4 regions of the Cupriavidus sp. 22TCCZM04-2 genome follow, and region 3 is predicted to be linked to each of the others. Evidence: predicted binding sites of a transcription regulator. Region 3 holds the regulator's gene; each other region holds the start of a gene.
What was found. The regulator sigma-54, encoded in region 3, starts transcription at its own class of promoters, with help from an activator protein. The targets are predictions, from matches to a motif close to TGGCANGNAANCTGCTTT.
Positions count from the first base shown of each region.

Region 1: the regulator sigma-54 is predicted to act here: its motif matches at 2,308-2,325, upstream of urtA (urea ABC transporter substrate-binding protein).
Region 2: the regulator sigma-54 is predicted to act here: its motif matches at 2,404-2,421, upstream of AC3FKG_RS25060 (isopenicillin N synthase family dioxygenase).
Region 4: the regulator sigma-54 is predicted to act here: its motif matches at 2,454-2,471, upstream of AC3FKG_RS14830 (GTP cyclohydrolase II).

Region 1 is NZ_JBYOJS010000003.1:147,102-151,123, reverse strand. Features, by position in the region: gene urtB (urea ABC transporter permease subunit UrtB) at 1-868, opposite strand, end outside; gene urtA (urea ABC transporter substrate-binding protein) at 996-2,252, opposite strand; gene cyoD (cytochrome o ubiquinol oxidase subunit IV) at 2,606-2,956, opposite strand; gene cyoC (cytochrome o ubiquinol oxidase subunit III) at 2,957-3,604, opposite strand; gene cyoB (cytochrome o ubiquinol oxidase subunit I) at 3,610-4,022, opposite strand, start outside.
Region 2 is NZ_JBYOJS010000021.1:86,661-90,682, reverse strand. Features, by position in the region: gene AC3FKG_RS25065 (trimeric intracellular cation channel family protein) at 1-620, shown strand, start outside; gene AC3FKG_RS25060 (isopenicillin N synthase family dioxygenase) at 1,189-2,187, opposite strand; gene AC3FKG_RS25055 (ABC transporter substrate-binding protein) at 2,817-3,803, shown strand; gene AC3FKG_RS25050 (ABC transporter ATP-binding protein) at 3,849-4,022, shown strand, end outside.
Region 3 is NZ_JBYOJS010000004.1:244,624-248,645, forward strand. Features, by position in the region: gene lptA (lipopolysaccharide transport periplasmic protein LptA) at 1-139, shown strand, start outside; gene lptB (LPS export ABC transporter ATP-binding protein) at 169-969, shown strand; gene AC3FKG_RS09050 (RNA polymerase factor sigma-54) at 1,069-2,547, shown strand; gene hpf (ribosome hibernation-promoting factor, HPF/YfiA family) at 2,597-2,950, shown strand; gene AC3FKG_RS09060 (PTS sugar transporter subunit IIA) at 3,327-3,782, shown strand; gene hprK (HPr(Ser) kinase/phosphatase) at 3,858-4,022, shown strand, end outside.
Region 4 is NZ_JBYOJS010000008.1:232,817-236,838, forward strand. Features, by position in the region: gene AC3FKG_RS14825 (URC4/urg3 family protein) at 1-1,159, opposite strand, end outside; gene AC3FKG_RS14830 (GTP cyclohydrolase II) at 1,156-2,394, opposite strand; gene AC3FKG_RS14835 (acyltransferase family protein) at 2,667-3,758, opposite strand; gene AC3FKG_RS14840 (amino acid ABC transporter substrate-binding protein) at 4,014-4,022, shown strand, end outside.

The DNA.
Region 1 (4,022 bases), on a different contig from region 3:
CCATGTTGATGACGCCGATCAGGCCATAGGTGATCGCCAGGCCCAGCGCCGCCAGCAGCAGCACGCTACCCAGGCTCAGGCCGGCGAACAGGTTGCCGATCAGGTCGGCGCGGCGCTGGTCGCTGCGCAATGCATCGAGTGCCTGCTGCGCGGCCACGCGTACTTCGACATCCGGTTCGCGGTACTTGCCATCGCTGCCCCGTTCGACCAAGGGCGCCAGCTTCTGGCGGCTTTGCGGATTGCTGTCGCGGCCCAGGATGCCAATGGCCTCGAGCCGCGCGTCACGCTGTGCCTTGTCGCCGGCGTTCGTCTCCTCGGCCAGCACGGTGGTGGCCCAGATCACGTCCAGCCGTGCGCGCAGGCCGGGATCGGCCTCCACCTTGCGCGCGGCTTCCACGCCGGCGCGCGAGGCACTTTCGGGCTGGTCGTACAGCGTATTGATGGCCTGCGAGCGCACCGCGATATCGGGCGACTGCAACTGCAGACCGCTCGCGGCGCTGTCCACGATGGCGCGCAGGCTGTTGTTCAGGGTCAGCGATTCCAGCTCGCCGGCCTTGACCGTGACCGGCTTGCCGGTGATCGCATCGACGGTCTTGTCGCCTTCCTGGCGCACCATGCCCACCGACGGGGCGTACTGAAGCGAATCGTCCTGCAGCGCCTTGAGGATGGGGCCGGCCTGCTCGGGAGGAGCCTTGGCCAGCGCGGACAGGGCCGCGGTCTTGGCATCGAAATCGTCCTCGGCCAATGGCTTGAGGTCGGCCTGCGTCAGTGCGCCTGCGGCGGCCGCCCATAGCGGCGCGGCAAGCAGCAGCGCAGCCAGCATGGCGCGCAGCCATGATATGGCGATCTTCGGTAACGATTGGGACATAGGTGCTGGCGAATGAGCGGCGCGTGGTCGCGACCTGTTTTCTCTTGGATCAGGAGACCGGCAGGGACGCGCACCGCCGGCCACGAAGAGCCGGCGATGCACGCCTGCCAGGGTGTGGCACGCTGCCTTACATCACCTTGTCCGGCTTCCCTTCGTTGCCGGAGATGAACGGGCTCCACGGCTGCGCGCGGATGGGCTTGGCGGTCTTCCACACCACGGTGAACTGCCCGTCGCCCTTCACTTCGCCGATCATCACCGGCTTGAACAGGTGATGGTTGTCGCCCATGGTCAGCGTGAAGCCGTCCGGCGCCTTGAAGGTCTGGCCATACATGGCCGCGCGCACCTTGTCGGGATCGGTCGTGCCGGCCTTCTTCACGGCCTGTGCCCACATATGGATGCCGACATAGGTGGCCTCCATCGGGTCATTGGTCACCCGCTTGTCGCCGCCGGGCAGGTTGTTCGCCTTGACCCAGGCTGCCCACTGCTTCTTGAACGCTTCGTTCTCGGGGTTCTTGACCGACATGAAGTAGTTCCATGCGGCCAGGTGACCCACCAGCGGCTTGGTATCGATGCCGCGCAGTTCTTCTTCGCCCACGGAGAAGGCCACCACCGGCACGTCCTTGGCCTTCAGGCCCGCATTGCCGAGTTCCTTGTAGAACGGCACGTTGGAGTCGCCGTTGATGGTGGAGATCACGGCGGTCTTGCCGCCCTGCGAGAACTTCTTGATGTTGGCGACGATGGTCTGGTAGTCGCTATGGCCGAACGGGGTGTAGACCTCTTCGATATCCTTGTCGGCCACGCCCTTGCTCTTCAGGAACGCGCGCAGGATCTTGTTGGTGGTGCGCGGATAGACGTAGTCGGTGCCGAGCAGGAAGAAACGCTTGGCGCCGCCGCCTTCCTTGCTCATCAGGTACTCGACCGCCGGAATGGCCTGCTGGTTGGGTGCTGCGCCGGTGTAGAAGACGTTCTTGGACATCTCCTCGCCTTCATACTGCACCGGGTAGAACAGCAGCGAGTTCAGCTCTTCATAGACCGGCAGCACGGACTTGCGCGACACCGAAGTCCAGCAGCCGAACGTGACCGCAACCTTGTCCTTGGTGATCAGCTGGCGCGCCTTCTCGGCGAACAGCGGCCAGTTCGACGCCGGATCCACGACCACCGGCTCCAGCTTGCGGCCGAGCACGCCACCGCTCTTGTTGATCTCGTCGATGGTCATCAGCGCGACGTCCTTGAGCGACGTCTCCGAGATGGCCATGGTGCCGGACAACGAATGCAGGATGCCGATCTTGATCGGGTCCTTGGACTGCGCCATCGCCAGCGGGCTCGCGCCGATCATGGCCGCGGCGGCTACCGCCGACAGCTTCAGCATGTCACGTCGTTTCATTGCAGCTCCCAGTTTGTCGTTTGGTTACGGGACTCAACGCTCCCCGGGTGGTGCATCCGCAACTACCGTGCCATGGCTCGCCAGGACATCGACGGATGGCCAGACGCCGCCGGGGCGACCGGCAAGAGACAATTCCAGGGAGATACCGCGCGAAAGCACCATGCTGGTGCCGGACGGGAACGAACGAGACGCACCGCGCGCGTGCACGGCGCAATCGGGTGCAAGCGAGGCCGAGGGCACGCCGGCGCCGAAAATGGGAAGGCGCCGGGAGGAATGCCGCGCCACGGTGCGCGATGCACCGCCACAAACAAGAACGGGGCCCGAAGGCCCCGTTGTCTATCGTCCAGAGACGATTACTTCATCATCCACGGCATCATGTTCGCGTTCATGTTGTGCATGATCCAGAGCGAGCCGGCCAGCACGATGAACAGGATCAGCAGCGTGAACAGGAACGACATCACGTTCCAGCGCTGTTCCTTCGAACCATCCATATGGAGGAAGTACTTCAGGTGCACGACGACCTGCACCGCGGCCATGCCGAGGATGATCAGCAGGGTCGTGCCGCGGTCCATGGTGCCGTCCATCACGATCTTGAACGGGATGACGGTCAGGATCACCGCCAGCACGAAGCCGATCACATAGGACTTGAAGCTGCTGTGGCCGTGCGACTCGGCGTGGGCCGATGCTGCGTGTTGCTGAGCCATTTACATTGCCCCCATCAGGTAGACCACGGTGAAGACGCCGATCCACACGACGTCCAGGAAGTGCCAGAACAGGCTGAGGCAGTTCAGGCGCTTGGACATGGTCGGGGTCAGGCCCTTCTTGCTGACTTGCCACATCAGGACCAGCATCCACACCATGCCGCTTGCGACGTGCAGGCCGTGGGTGCCCACCAGCGTGAAGAACGACGACAGGAACGCGCTGCGGCTGGGGCCGGCGCCTTCGGCGATCAGGTGATGGAATTCATTGATTTCCATGTACATGAACGCGGCGCCCAGCGCGAACGTGATAGCCAGCCAGACCAGCACCCGCACTTTCGAGCGGTTCTGCAGCGAGATCATCGCGAAGCCGTACGTGATCGACGAGAACAGCAGGATGAAGGTCTCGGTCAGCACGTAGTTGAGCTCGAACAGCTCCTTGCCCGACGGGCCACCCGCCACTTCGCCGCGCAGGACGGCGAACGCGGCGAACAGGCACGCGAACAGGATGCAGTCGCTCATCAGGTACAGCCAGAAACCAAAGATGGTGTTCTCGCTGGTGTCGTGGTGCGCGTGGTCGTGCGTGTCGTCATGCGAGTGCGCATGAGCCGGGGCTTGCGCCGCCCCGAAGCGATCAAGGACTTCTGTCGACATGGTTATCAGGCCTGCGAAGCAATGCGCTGCAGTTGGCGCGTTTCAATCTGCTCGACCTCGGCGGCCGGCACGTAGTAGTCGATGTGGTCATCGTTGGCGCGGCGGATGAACGACACCACCATGCCAACCAGGCCCACGGCGGCAAGCCACCAGATGTGCCAGACCAGGGCAAAGCCCAGCACCAGGCTGAACAGGCCCATCCAGAAACCGGCGCCGGTGTTCTTCGGCATGTGGATCTGCTCGTAGCCGCTGGTCGGGATGGTTTCGCCACGCGCCTTCATATCGGCGAACGCGTCCAGGTCACGCACCACCGGGGTGTGCGCGAAATTGTAGAACGGCGGCGGCGACGAAGTTGCCCATTCCAGCGTGCGGCCACCCCACGGGTCGCCGGTCACGTCGGCCAGCTTCTTGCGGTCGC
Region 2 (4,022 bases), on a different contig from region 3:
TTCTCGATCTGGCCGGCACATTTGCCTTTGCCTTCAGCGGCGCGGTCGCGGCCAGAGACCGCGGCCTCGACTGGTTCGGTGTCATCGCCATTGCCTTTGCGGTCGCTTGCGGCGGAGGCGTGCTGCGCGATCTGTGCATCGGCGCCGTGCCGCCCGCGGGACTAACCGATTGGCGTTATCTCGCCGTAGCTATGGCAGCGTCATGGGTGGTGCTCGCTGCGCGTGCGCTGGTCGTGCGCCTTGCACACCCGGTGACCTTGTTCGATTCTCTGGGACTCGGATTGTTTGCAGTGACCGGCGCGCAGAAGGCCTTGATTTTCGGCCATAACGCCGAGGTGGCGGTGATTCTCGGCGTAGTTACCGCCGTGGGTGGTGGTGTGGCGCGTGACGTGCTACTCAATCGGGTGCCTATGATCCTTCGGCGCGAGGTCTATGCGTCGGCGGCTCTGGTGGGTGCCGTCATCGAGGTGTCCGGCGAGCGCCTGGGATGGGTGTCCAGTGGGCGAACCTGGACCGCCTTGATGGCGTGCTTCGCGCTGCGTTACCTCTCCCTTCGCTACAACTGGAATCTACCGCGCTCGCTCGGACATGATGGCAGTGGGAGCGGATCAGACAAGTGATAAGCGCAGGACTGTGGGGCCACCCGTGATGGTGCAAATGATGCAACCGGCATGGGGCCGCTCCTCGCCCTGCGGAGCCGGTCCAAGAGGAATGTGTTCGGCGTCGGGCCGCAATATCGCTCCCCAGTCGCCCTTCTTACCTTTGCTTTCCTATGCTTCTAATCTTCCGTTGCAGGCCAAAATTGACGTATCGGATATCTCCGGGTTGATACAGTTTGACGATGTCATGGCGTGGATCTCGGTCAGGCAAACCGCGCCATGGCTTAGCCTATACGCCGCTTGAAACCGGTGAGCTGCTCGCGCGTCGCCACGTTCCTAGGCGTGGTAGCTCACTCGTGCTTTGGTTGCCGTCAGTCGCTTGACATAGCGAGTGATGATCTTCCGTGGCGGATCCCCCGGTACAAAGCCTAATCACTTACTCAGAAGTTGAGAATATTGGAAGCAATGCGGAAGGCAGCGCACGGCGGGCGGTGACTTCCGCAGGCGCCGTCCCGACGGCTATCCCAGTCAGCGGGCGATCGTTGAAGTTACCCATCTGAACCGGCTGCGTCAGTGGCTGCCCGGATCCTTACATCGTCGCCTGGAAGTTGGCGGCTACACGCTGGCGCAGATAGTCTTCCGCGCTGATCAGCGCGTATTTGCCGGACGGGCTTTCGATCATCACGTCGCGGTTGGCCTGGCAGAAAAAGGCCACGCTGTAGCGCGAGCCCTGGTATTCGTGCGGCTGCGGGTTGCGCACGCGGTGGAAATTGGAGGGCAACTGGTCATCGCTCCAGCGCATCAGCATGTCCCCGATATTGCAGGTGATGATGTCATCCGCCGGCTCGATGCTGGTCCATTCCTGGCCCTCCATCTCCTTGCCCGGACACAGTTGCAGGCCGCCCTGGCCCGCGCGCTGGAACAGTAGCGTCAGGCAGTCGAAATCCGTATGCGCGCCGGCGCGCCACAGTCCAGATGGCACCGAGGGATCGCTCGGGAAGTAGTGCAGCAGGCGCAGCGTGCTCTGGTAGGTGGGTCGGGACGGGTCGTGCGCGCGGGTGAAGAAGTCGCGCGCGAAGCCGAGCTTCTCGGCAAAGCAAGACAGCACGCGCATGCCGACCTGCCAGCATTGCGCCTCGAACGTCAGCATGACAGCGCGAAACGCCGGCAGCTCGTCTTCGGTCGGCCACAGCGGCGCCATGTGCGGCAGCGTGATCTGGTACGACTCCTTCTGGTCGTGTGTGCCCGTGGACGGTCGCACCTGCGCCTTGCTCTCCCAGCCGCTGTTCAGTGCCCGCTGCAAGGGGTACTGCGCCTTGACGGCGTCCGGCAGGGCGAAGAAGCGCTGTGCCATCTCGAACGCTCCCTGGACCTGCGCCAGGTCGATGCCGTGGTTGACGAGCTGGAAGAAGCCGACATCGGTGGCGGCTGCCCACAGCGCTTCGGTGATCTCCGGGCGGCGCGCCTCGAAGTCGGAAAGGTCGATACGGCGGACTTCACGCGCATGGGTCTCGGAACCCCGGCCGCCCATGCGGGCTTCCTTGTCGAGTTCGGTCAGCGTATGAGGAGAGGCGGTCAGCGTAGTCATGTGTGCTCCGTGCGAAAGAAGGTCGATGGGAGTCGGACCCGGAGCGGCAGGCAACGCGCGGAAGCATGAGCAGTCGATCCGGGCAGTGCAGTCTTGAAGCTCCGAAGGTAAGCAAGCCAAGCCGTTGCGGCCCGACCTGTTCCGACTTCAAGAGCAATTCCCGGCCAGCCGGCACCACATGCGCGACTGGTGAACGCTTCTACTCTCGCCAGCGACAATGCAAAGTCCACGCCAGGCGGTGAGGCCAGTCAGGAGAGGGGGAATTGCGCGGTGGACGCACCAGTGGAAATCCCGATGCACCGCCAACGTGCATGTCGTGCACAGCGATGGCGTGCCGACATGGCCGGGGCGGCAACCATGCACAGGCCTCTCGCACCGCCGCAGATGGCATGGAAGTTGCGGAAGTACGGGCGAGAGTAGAAGCGTTCACTGTCGCGCCAGGAGCCGGACGGCTTTTCGGATCATCGGCGCGACAGCCGGAAATTGCTCTTGAAAGCCGCGCCTGCGTCCGGTAGTCCGGGCCGAGGCCGTGCCTTCATGACGCATGCCCGGCATCCATGGAACCGCTCGGGCTCTCATCATGGCGCGACCGCAGGCGTGTTGAACGACAGCTCAAACCACGCCCCGCCATGACACCTCGCCTCTTGCTCCGCCGCCTGCTCGGGTTGGCAGCCATTGCCGCCACCTGCTGGTCCGCCAGCGCCTTTGCACTCGACAAGGTCATTTTCCTCACCTCCTGGTACGCCCAGGCCGAACACGGCGGCTTCTACCAGGCCGTTGCCACCGGCCTCTACAGGAAATACGGCCTCGATGTGCAGATCCGCATGGGCGGGCCGCAAGTCAACGGCATGCAGATCCTGGCCAGCGGCCAGGCAGACTTCCTCATGGGCTATGACCTGCAGGTACTCAAGAGTGTCGAGCAGGGTGTGCCTGTCACCACGGTCGGCGCCTCGATGCAGACCGATCCGCAAGGCATGATGACGCATGAAGACGTGAAGAGCCTGGCGGACCTGAAGACACGCACCATCCTGGTCTCCACCTCCGGACGCACGACCTGGTGGCCGTGGCTGCGAGGCAAGTACAAGCTCGATGAATCGCAGTCGCGCGTCTACACGTTCAACCTGCAGCCATTCTTTGCCGATCCCAATGCCGCGCAGCAGGCCTACGCGTCGTCGGAACTGTTCAGCGCCGACAAGGCGGGCGTGAAGTCGCGCTTCTTCCTGTTTGCCGATGATGGCTACCCGCCCTACGGCACCACCATCGTGACGATGGAGAAGACCGTCAAGGAAAGGCCGGACCTGGTCACCCGTTTCGTGCGTGCCTCGATGGAAGGCTGGAAGAGCTACCTGGCCGACCCGGCGCCCGCCAACGCGCTCATCAAGCGTGACAACCCGAACATGAAGGACGACCAGATCGCCTATGGCCTCGAGAAGCTCAAGCAGTTCCGCATGATCACCGGCGGAGACGCCGCCACGCAGGGCATCGGCGTGATGACCGACGCGCGCTGGCGTAAGACGCGTGATTTCATGGTCGAGGTAGGGTTGCTCAAGGCCGATGTGGACTGGAAGCGCGCCTACACCACGCAGTTTGTCAAGGACCTGAAGGTGATGCCATGAAGACCGCATTGCTTGCTGAATCTGTGTTCTATTGGGGAGGCCGCCATGTCGCTCGTCTTTCGTAGCAGTCGCACTGCTGCCGTCCCGCAAGGGGGTGGAAGCCAGCCGCCGCTGGATGGCGTGCGTGCCGCCGATGCCCCGGCGTTGTTCGCCAACCAGGTCGAGAAGACGTATCCGAACGGCACCGTGGCCCTCGAGCGGGTCAGGCTAGCCATCCAG
Region 3 (4,022 bases):
CGGCGGCGACAACACGTCGGCCGGCAATCCGTCGGGACGCGTGCGCGCCGTGCTCTCGCCGCGCCAGGAGGCCAGCGGTGCGGCCGCCAGCCCGCCCCTCGACTTGAGGTCGGCACCCGCGCCGTCCAGCAAGCCCTGAATCACGCGCCCGAACGCATCACCGCCACCATGACCGATACCGCAATGCTCGCCCCCACGCCCGCTTCCGCCGCTCCCGACGCCCGTGCCGACAGCAGCACGATGGTCGTGCGCCACCTGAAGAAGCGCTACGGGTCTCGCACGGTGGTGAAGGACGTGTCGCTCGAGGTGAAGAGCGGCGAGGTGGTGGGCCTGCTCGGCCCCAATGGCGCGGGCAAGACCACGTCGTTCTACATGATCGTGGGCCTCGTCGCGCTGGACGAGGGCGATATCGTGCTCGACGGCCAGCACATAAGCGGCCTGGCCATCCACGAGCGCGCGCGCATGGGCCTGTCCTACCTGCCGCAGGAAGCGTCGGTGTTCCGCAAGCTCAATGTGGAAGAGAACATCCGCGCGGTGCTGGAGCTGCAGCTGGTCAACGGCAAGCCGCTGCCTAAGGCCGAGATCGACAGCCGCCTCGATACGCTGCTGGACGACCTGCAGATCGCCCACCTGCGCAACAACCCCGCGCTGTCGCTGTCGGGCGGCGAGCGCCGCCGCGTGGAAATCGCCCGCGCGCTGGCGTCCTCGCCGCGCTTCATCCTGCTTGATGAACCGTTCGCCGGCGTGGATCCGATCGCCGTCGGCGAAATCCAGCGCATCGTCAGCTTCCTGAAGGCACGCAACATCGGCGTACTGATCACCGACCACAACGTGCGCGAGACGCTTGGCATCTGCGACCACGCGTACATCATCAGCGAAGGCACCGTACTCGCATCGGGCCAGCCCGACGAAATCATCGCCAACGAGTCGGTGCGCCGCGTCTACCTGGGCGAGAACTTCCGCATGTGAAGCCGGGGGCGGCAGGTGGGCTTGGCAGAGACGATCAGGCAGCATCAGCGATAGCAATTTCCGTTCCAACATCGGTTGGATGCGCATAGAATAGGTCGCATGAAACCGTCGCTACAGCTCCGTCTCTCCCAACATCTGGCACTCACGCCGCAACTGCAGCAGTCGATCCGGCTGCTGCAACTTTCTACGCTTGAGCTGCAGCAGGAAGTCGAGCAGGCCTTGACGGAAAACCCGCTGCTGGAGCGCGAAAACGACTGGATCGACAGCCCGCTGCGCGTGGCGGCCGATGGCTCGGTCAACCTGCAGAGCGCACCCGCGCCCGCACCGGCCGAACCGCAGGGCAACAGCGACGCGAACCCCAGCAGCCCGGGCAGCGAGGATGAGAGCTATAGCGACAGCGGTAGCGAGGATTACGGCAGCGACTGGAGCCTGGACGATTTCGCGCGGCGCCCGCAGGGCGAGGACGACGAGAAGACGCCCATGCAGCTGCGCGACGCCGAACCCACCCTGCGCGAACACCTGATGGAGCAGCTCGCGCCGCTGAAGATCTCGACTCGCGACAAGGGCCTGGCGATCTTCCTGATCGAATCGCTCGACGACGATGGCTACCTGAGCGCGTCGCTCGACGAGATTTGCTCCGAGTTGCCCGAGGAACTCGAATTCGAGGTCGACGAACTGCAGGCGATCCTCACGCTGCTGCAAAGCTTCGACCCGCCCGGCGTGGGCGCGCGCAACGCGGCCGAATGCCTGAGCCTGCAGCTGCGCCGGCTGCAGCATCCGCAGCGCGAACTGGCGCTCTCGATCGTCAACCATCACCTTGAACTGCTTGCCGTACGCGATTACACGCGCCTGAAAAAAGCACTGCAGGTGGATGAAGCGGCGCTCAAGGCCGCGCATGAACTGATCCGCTCGCTCGCGCCCTACCCAGGCCACGCATACAGCCGCCCCGAAGCGGACTTCGTGGTGCCTGACGTATTCGTGCGCAAGAGCGGCGGCGGCTGGATCGCGCAGCTCAATCCGGATGTGATGCCGCGCCTGCGCATCAACGACATGTACGCGCAGATCCTGCGCGGCGCCAAGGGTGAATCCGGTGCCGCGGGGCTGCAGCAAAAGCTGCAGGAAGCGCGCTGGCTGATCAAGAATATCCAGCAAAGGTTCGACACGATCCTGCGAGTTTCGCAGGCGATTGTCGAGCGTCAGAAGAACTTCTTCACGCACGGGGAAATCGCGATGCGCCCCTTGGTTTTGCGGGAGATTGCCGATACACTGGGATTACACGAGTCAACCATATCCCGGGTGACGACCAATAAATACATGGCAACGCCGATGGGTACTTTCGAACTGAAGTACTTTTTTGGCAGCCACGTTTCCACCGAAACCGGTGGGGCGGCTTCTTCAACGGCGATCCGCGCCTTGATCAAGCAACTTATAGGAGCCGAAGACCCGAGGAGTCCTCTTTCCGACAGCCGAATTGCCGAATTGCTGGGTGAACAAGGCTTCGTTGTCGCGCGCCGTACCGTCGCCAAGTATCGCGAAGCCCTGAAGATCCCTGCTGTCAATCTCCGCAAGACTTTGTAGCCGAGTTGCACCGCCTGCCTGGTGCAGCTCTTTCAGAAGGAGAAGCGCTATGAACTTCAAGATCAGTGGACACCACCTGGACATCACGCCTCCGCTGCGTGAGTACGTGGAAACGAAGCTGGAGCGTATCGTCAGGCATTTCGATCAAGTCATTGGCGTCAGCGTGCTACTCTCAGTCGACAATCACAAGGAAAAGGACAGGCGTCAGTACGCGGAAATCAATTTGCACCTTCGGGGCAAGGACATTTTTGTGGAAGCCCATCACGAAGACCTGTATGCGGCCATCGACGCACTCGTCGACAAGCTGGACCGCCAGGTGATTCGCTACAAGGATCGCGTGCAAGGCCACGACCGTGAAGCGGTCAAGTACCAGATGGCCGAGGCTCAACTACAGCAGCAATAATCAAGCCTGCCAGTCGCAAGGCTGGGCACTGAAAACAGGACTGATAAAGCAAGCCGCGCCATGTAGCGCGGCTTTTTTGCATCTGTAGCCCTGGCCTTGCGCGTGTCCTGGACACAAGTGTTCGCAACTGGCGCAGCACGGTGTATGCTCTCCAAGACATAGCGCGTAGCGACTCCGGCGCGAGCACCGTACCCAGGTGTGGCGGCGCCAGCACGGACCAGGCCATACAGGGCGCTGCATTGCACAAGAACAGGGGAGACGCTGCTCTATAATGGCCGAACGCTTGGTAAGCCATGGCGTGGCCGCAACCCGGCCCCACTTCGTTTCCGGGCTGAGCAGTCCGATCTGCCTGCTAACTGAAATCCTCGCATCGCCCATGAATCGTTTGGCCAAACTGCTGCCACCCGGCAACATTAATCTCGACGTCAGCGTCACCAGCAAGAAGCGTGTATTCGAGCAAGCCGGGCTCCTATTCGAGAACAACCATGGCGTGGCGCGGGCGACCGTGACCGACAACCTGTTCGCGCGCGAGTCCCTGGGTTCGACCGGTCTGGGCGCGGGCGTGGCCATTCCGCACGGGCGCATCAAGGGGCTGAAGCAACCGCTGGCTGCCTTCATGCGGCTGGCCGAGCCGATCCCGTTCGAATCGCCGGATGGCAAGCCCGTCTCGCTGCTGATCTTCTTGCTGGTGCCGGAACAGGCTACGCAGCAGCATCTCGAGATTCTTTCCGAAATCGCCCAATTGCTGTCGGATCGCGACATGCGCGAAGGCCTGGCAACCCTGGCCACGCCGGACGCGGTCCATGAACTTCTGACGCAGTGGCATCCCTGACCCCTCCCCTGGGCTGGCAACAGACCGGACAATCGTAAAGTCCGGCACAGTCCCCCGCCCCGAAAGTCATCACGCATGGAACTCACCGGCGTCACCTCCCAGTCGATCTTCGACGACAACGCAGCCGACATCAAACTCTCGTGGGTGGCTGGCCTGGAGGGTGCGGATCGCGCCTTCGACGTGGAGTTTGCCCGCGAGGCCACCTCGGCCGCGGACCTGGTCGGCCACCTGAACCTGATC
Region 4 (4,022 bases), on a different contig from region 3:
GGCGTACGCCATCGGCCACGAGATCCAGCCCCGTCACGGTGAGCGCACGCCATTCGACGATGACCGGCTCCTGCACCTCGTGCGCCACGGCCGCGAATCCCGGGTCGCGCGGCACCATCAGCTCGAAGTCGAACAGCAGGCCGCCGTTGCGGTACTCGGGCAGCCCGGTCAGGGATGCCAGCCCCGTGACAATCAGGCCGGCGTCCTCGAGCGGCTCCAGCAGCGAATACGTCAGCCACTGGGTCAGCTTGTGGAACGGCACCAGCCCGCCGGGGGCGGCCGGATGCCGCCAGGTATCGCCGAGCGAGACCCCCTCCAGCACCACCCGCCCCGGCCAGACCGGACCGAGCGCCACCAGCAGCGTCCTCAGGATGAAGCTCGCCTCGATACGGTCATCGACCGCATTGGCCTTCAGGTAGTCGAACAGGTTGCCCAGGCGCGCCGGCGAGCCGAACACGGCTGGCGTGGCCTGCATGACTTCACCCAGGCGGCGCAGCAGCCCGGCGCGCCCTTCCAGGCCCACCAGCGGATTGTGCTGTGCAACCTGGAAGGCCGTGGCGATGGTCGAGGCGTCGATGCGCATCAGCCGCTCGGCATCGGCGCGCAGCGGATCGCCCGGCTCGGCCGAAAAGCCGCCGCGCGCGAACAGGTCGAAGCTGGCCACGCCGAGCCCTTCCGAGCGGGTCAGGATCAGGTCGCTGGCCGGATCGCGGTAGCGCCAGTCGGGGCCGGCACCGGCATCCAGCAGCACGCTGGGAATGACCAGGTCGATGCCGATCCGGGCGCGGTCCTCGCGGTGCTCGGGGCCGCTCAGCGCGGCGCGCTCGCACAGGATCTGCCAGCGGTCGAGCCGCTCGCCGGAGCCGCCGCTTTCGAAGTGGCGCCAGCGGCTGTGGTACGGCACGCGCAGGTCCGGATAGCGCTGGCGGATGGTGCTGGCGACATAGTCCGCGATCGCATGGACCCGGTCGGGATGCCAGGTGAACAGTTCGGACTGGCCGGCCGCCACGTGCTCGGTGACGGCCGCGCAATGCGTGCGGACCGCCTCGGCACAAAGCAGCGCTGCAGCCGGATGCCCCGCCGGCACCGGACTGTACCAGCCGCTGCCGTGGCCGTCGGTCGATCCGCCCGGCCGGTCCGCTTCGGGATACGTGCTCATTCGTTCAACCCCCTGCCCTTTGCCAGGGCGAGTTCGTTGGCGTCAGGCGGCGTGTAGTGCGTGAAATAGCCGGCCGCCACCTTGGCGTCGATTTCCACGCGCGCGTCCGCCGGGATCAGTGCTTCGGGTATGGCCACCTGCTCGACCACTTCAATACCCTGGGCCACCAGCGCACCGTGCTTCATGTTGCTCATCGACGCCCAGCGGTCGATGCGCCGGATACCGAGCCAGTGGAAGACATCCGGCATCAGTTCCTGGAAGCGCATGTCCTGCACACCGGCCACGCACTCGGTGCGCGCGAAGTAGGTCTCGGCGCGGTCGCCGCCGACCTGGCGCTTGCGGGCGTTATAGACCAGGAACTTGGTCACCTCGCCCAGCGCGCGTCCTTCCTTCCGGTTATAGACCACCAAGCCTACGCCCCCTTGCTGGGCCATGTCGATGCAAACCTCAATGCCATGCGCGAGGTAGGGGCGGCAGGTGCAGATGTCGGAGCCGAACACGTCCGAGCCGTTGCACTCGTCATGCACGCGGCAGGCCACGTGGGTGTCGGGCTTGCCGAGCTTGGCGATATCGCCGAAGAAATAGAGCGTCATGCCGCCGATCGGCGGCAGGAATACCTTCAGGTCGGGCCGCGTCACCAGCTCGGGGAACATGCCGCTGGTCTGCTCGAACAGGCTGCGCCGCAGCACGGTTTCCTTGATATCGAAACGGCGCGCGAGCCCGGGCAGGTACCAGACCGGATCCACTGCCGCCTTGGTGACCTTCACGTCGCCGTTGGCGTGGAGGATGTCGCCATCAGGCCTGAGCCGCCCCGCCGCAATCGCCGAGGCCAGCTCCGGCATGTTGATGTGCGCGCGCGTCACGGCGATGGTCGGGCGGATGTCCACGCCCGCGGCGATACGGTCGGCAAAGACACTGGAAACGAGATGGCCCCATGGGTCGAGCGAGACAATCTTGTCCGCATCCGCCCACTGCGGGTGCGGGCCGATTGCCTCGGCCGGCGCGGTATCGGTCAGGTCCGGCCGGTGGTCGCGCTGAAGGCGGCCCGAAGCCACGGCCAGCGCCCGGTAGATGGCATAGGCGCCCGAATGCGTGCCAATCACATTGCGCCGCTCGGGGTCCGTCAGGCTCGCAATCACCGGGCCGCGTTCCGCTGCCGTTGGCGCTCCCCAGTGAATCGGCTCGGCCGGTTTGTCGCGGCGCGCGTGCGAAGTCAGGACGATATGGTCGGACATGACAGCCCTCGATTCCATGATGGAATCCTGACCAAACGGTCAGGTTTACGCTTCCATACTAGGCAATCTTCATGCCATCCCCAATGCCCGTTGCCGTCCCTTGCGTGGGCCGTCGCACGCGGGCAACGGTCGCGCGCCGCACCATGAACGGGCAAGCGGTATCGCCGCGCGCGGCGCGCACGCACCACGAAAAAGCGGCACGTGCCGGGATGGCTACGTGCCGCTGATGTCCGTTGCGGTCCGCGCGGGAGTGCGGCGGTCCGGCCCCAGGGTCAGGTGGTCGATTCCTTCGGCGCGCCACGGCGGCCGCCCGGCACGAGCGCACGCAGCGCGGCGAACGGACTGGCACTTTCTACATAGCGGTAAAACAAGGTTCCGGCAACATTGCTCGCCAGCCAGGCGAACAGCATGCCCAGCGCGTTGAGCACCGGGTTCCCCGGCGCCAGGCGGGAAACCACCGCGTTCACAATCAGGCAGACCGGGAAATGCACAAGGAACACCGAATAGGAGATCCGGCCAAAGAAGCCCACCACCGCCGCGCGCGGCCAGCTTTCAAGCCAGCCGCCGCGCCTGGCCACCGCCAGCAGCAATGCCGTGGCCAGCGCCACCGCGATCCGCAGCCGGAAATCGACGATCAGTGCCGCGAGCCCAAGCGCCCCCAGCAACAGGAGCGGAATGGCCGACCGTTCGGCATTGGAGGCCCAGTACGCCAGCGTGCCCATGCCGTAGGCACCGAAGAAATACACCGCCCAGATATCCCACCCGGCATCGCGGTTGAACCAGAACAACGAGGCCACCGCCAGAGCCGACACCACGACCACGCCCGCCTGGGCACCCTGGCCCGACACGCTGCGCGCCAGCCACAGCGCCGTCACCAGCAGCGCGAACAGCTGCAGGTCGATCGCCACGTACCAGACGCCCGCCGACAAGGCATCGACATCCAGCACGTTATGGAGCAGCAGCACATGGGCAAGGAACTGCATCAGGTGCGGCGGCGCGGGGATCGAGTCATGGACCATCCACGTCCGCGCAATGGCAGCCCCCGCAATGCTGACCAGGATCGCCGCCGCATACGGCGTGACCAGCTTCTGGTAGCGGCGCCAGACCGCGGTCAACGGATGCTGCCGGATCACCAGCCTGCCCTGTGGCGCAAGGCTGCGTGCCGCCAGGAAACCGCTCACCACCAGGAAGACCTGCACCGCGATGCGGGCGTATTGCGACAGCCAGTCAAGGACATCCGGCGCCAGCGAATAGGCCGAATCGGACATGGGGCCGTAGAACGCCAGGTGATGGAGCACGATCAGTTGCGAGCTGACGGCCTTGAGGGCGTCAATGCACGCGAGGCGCGAAGGACGGGGGCTCATTGATTGTTATAAGAACGTTACAAATGCGATGGGGGCGATTTTACCGCCTTCCCGGCATCTGTTTGCGCCTCATTTGTCACAATTTGAGTAATCGTTACACAAATCACCGAGGTATGCCTTTTTCGGAATCGCCATGTTCAATGTCTTAACGGCGAAGCATTTGCTTATGAAAAAGTTGTCGTTCCTCCAGGCAGAGCGCGGGTATACCCTTCCGGTTTTGCTGCAACTGGCGTGACTACGCCTTCCCCGCACCCTATGTCGTTC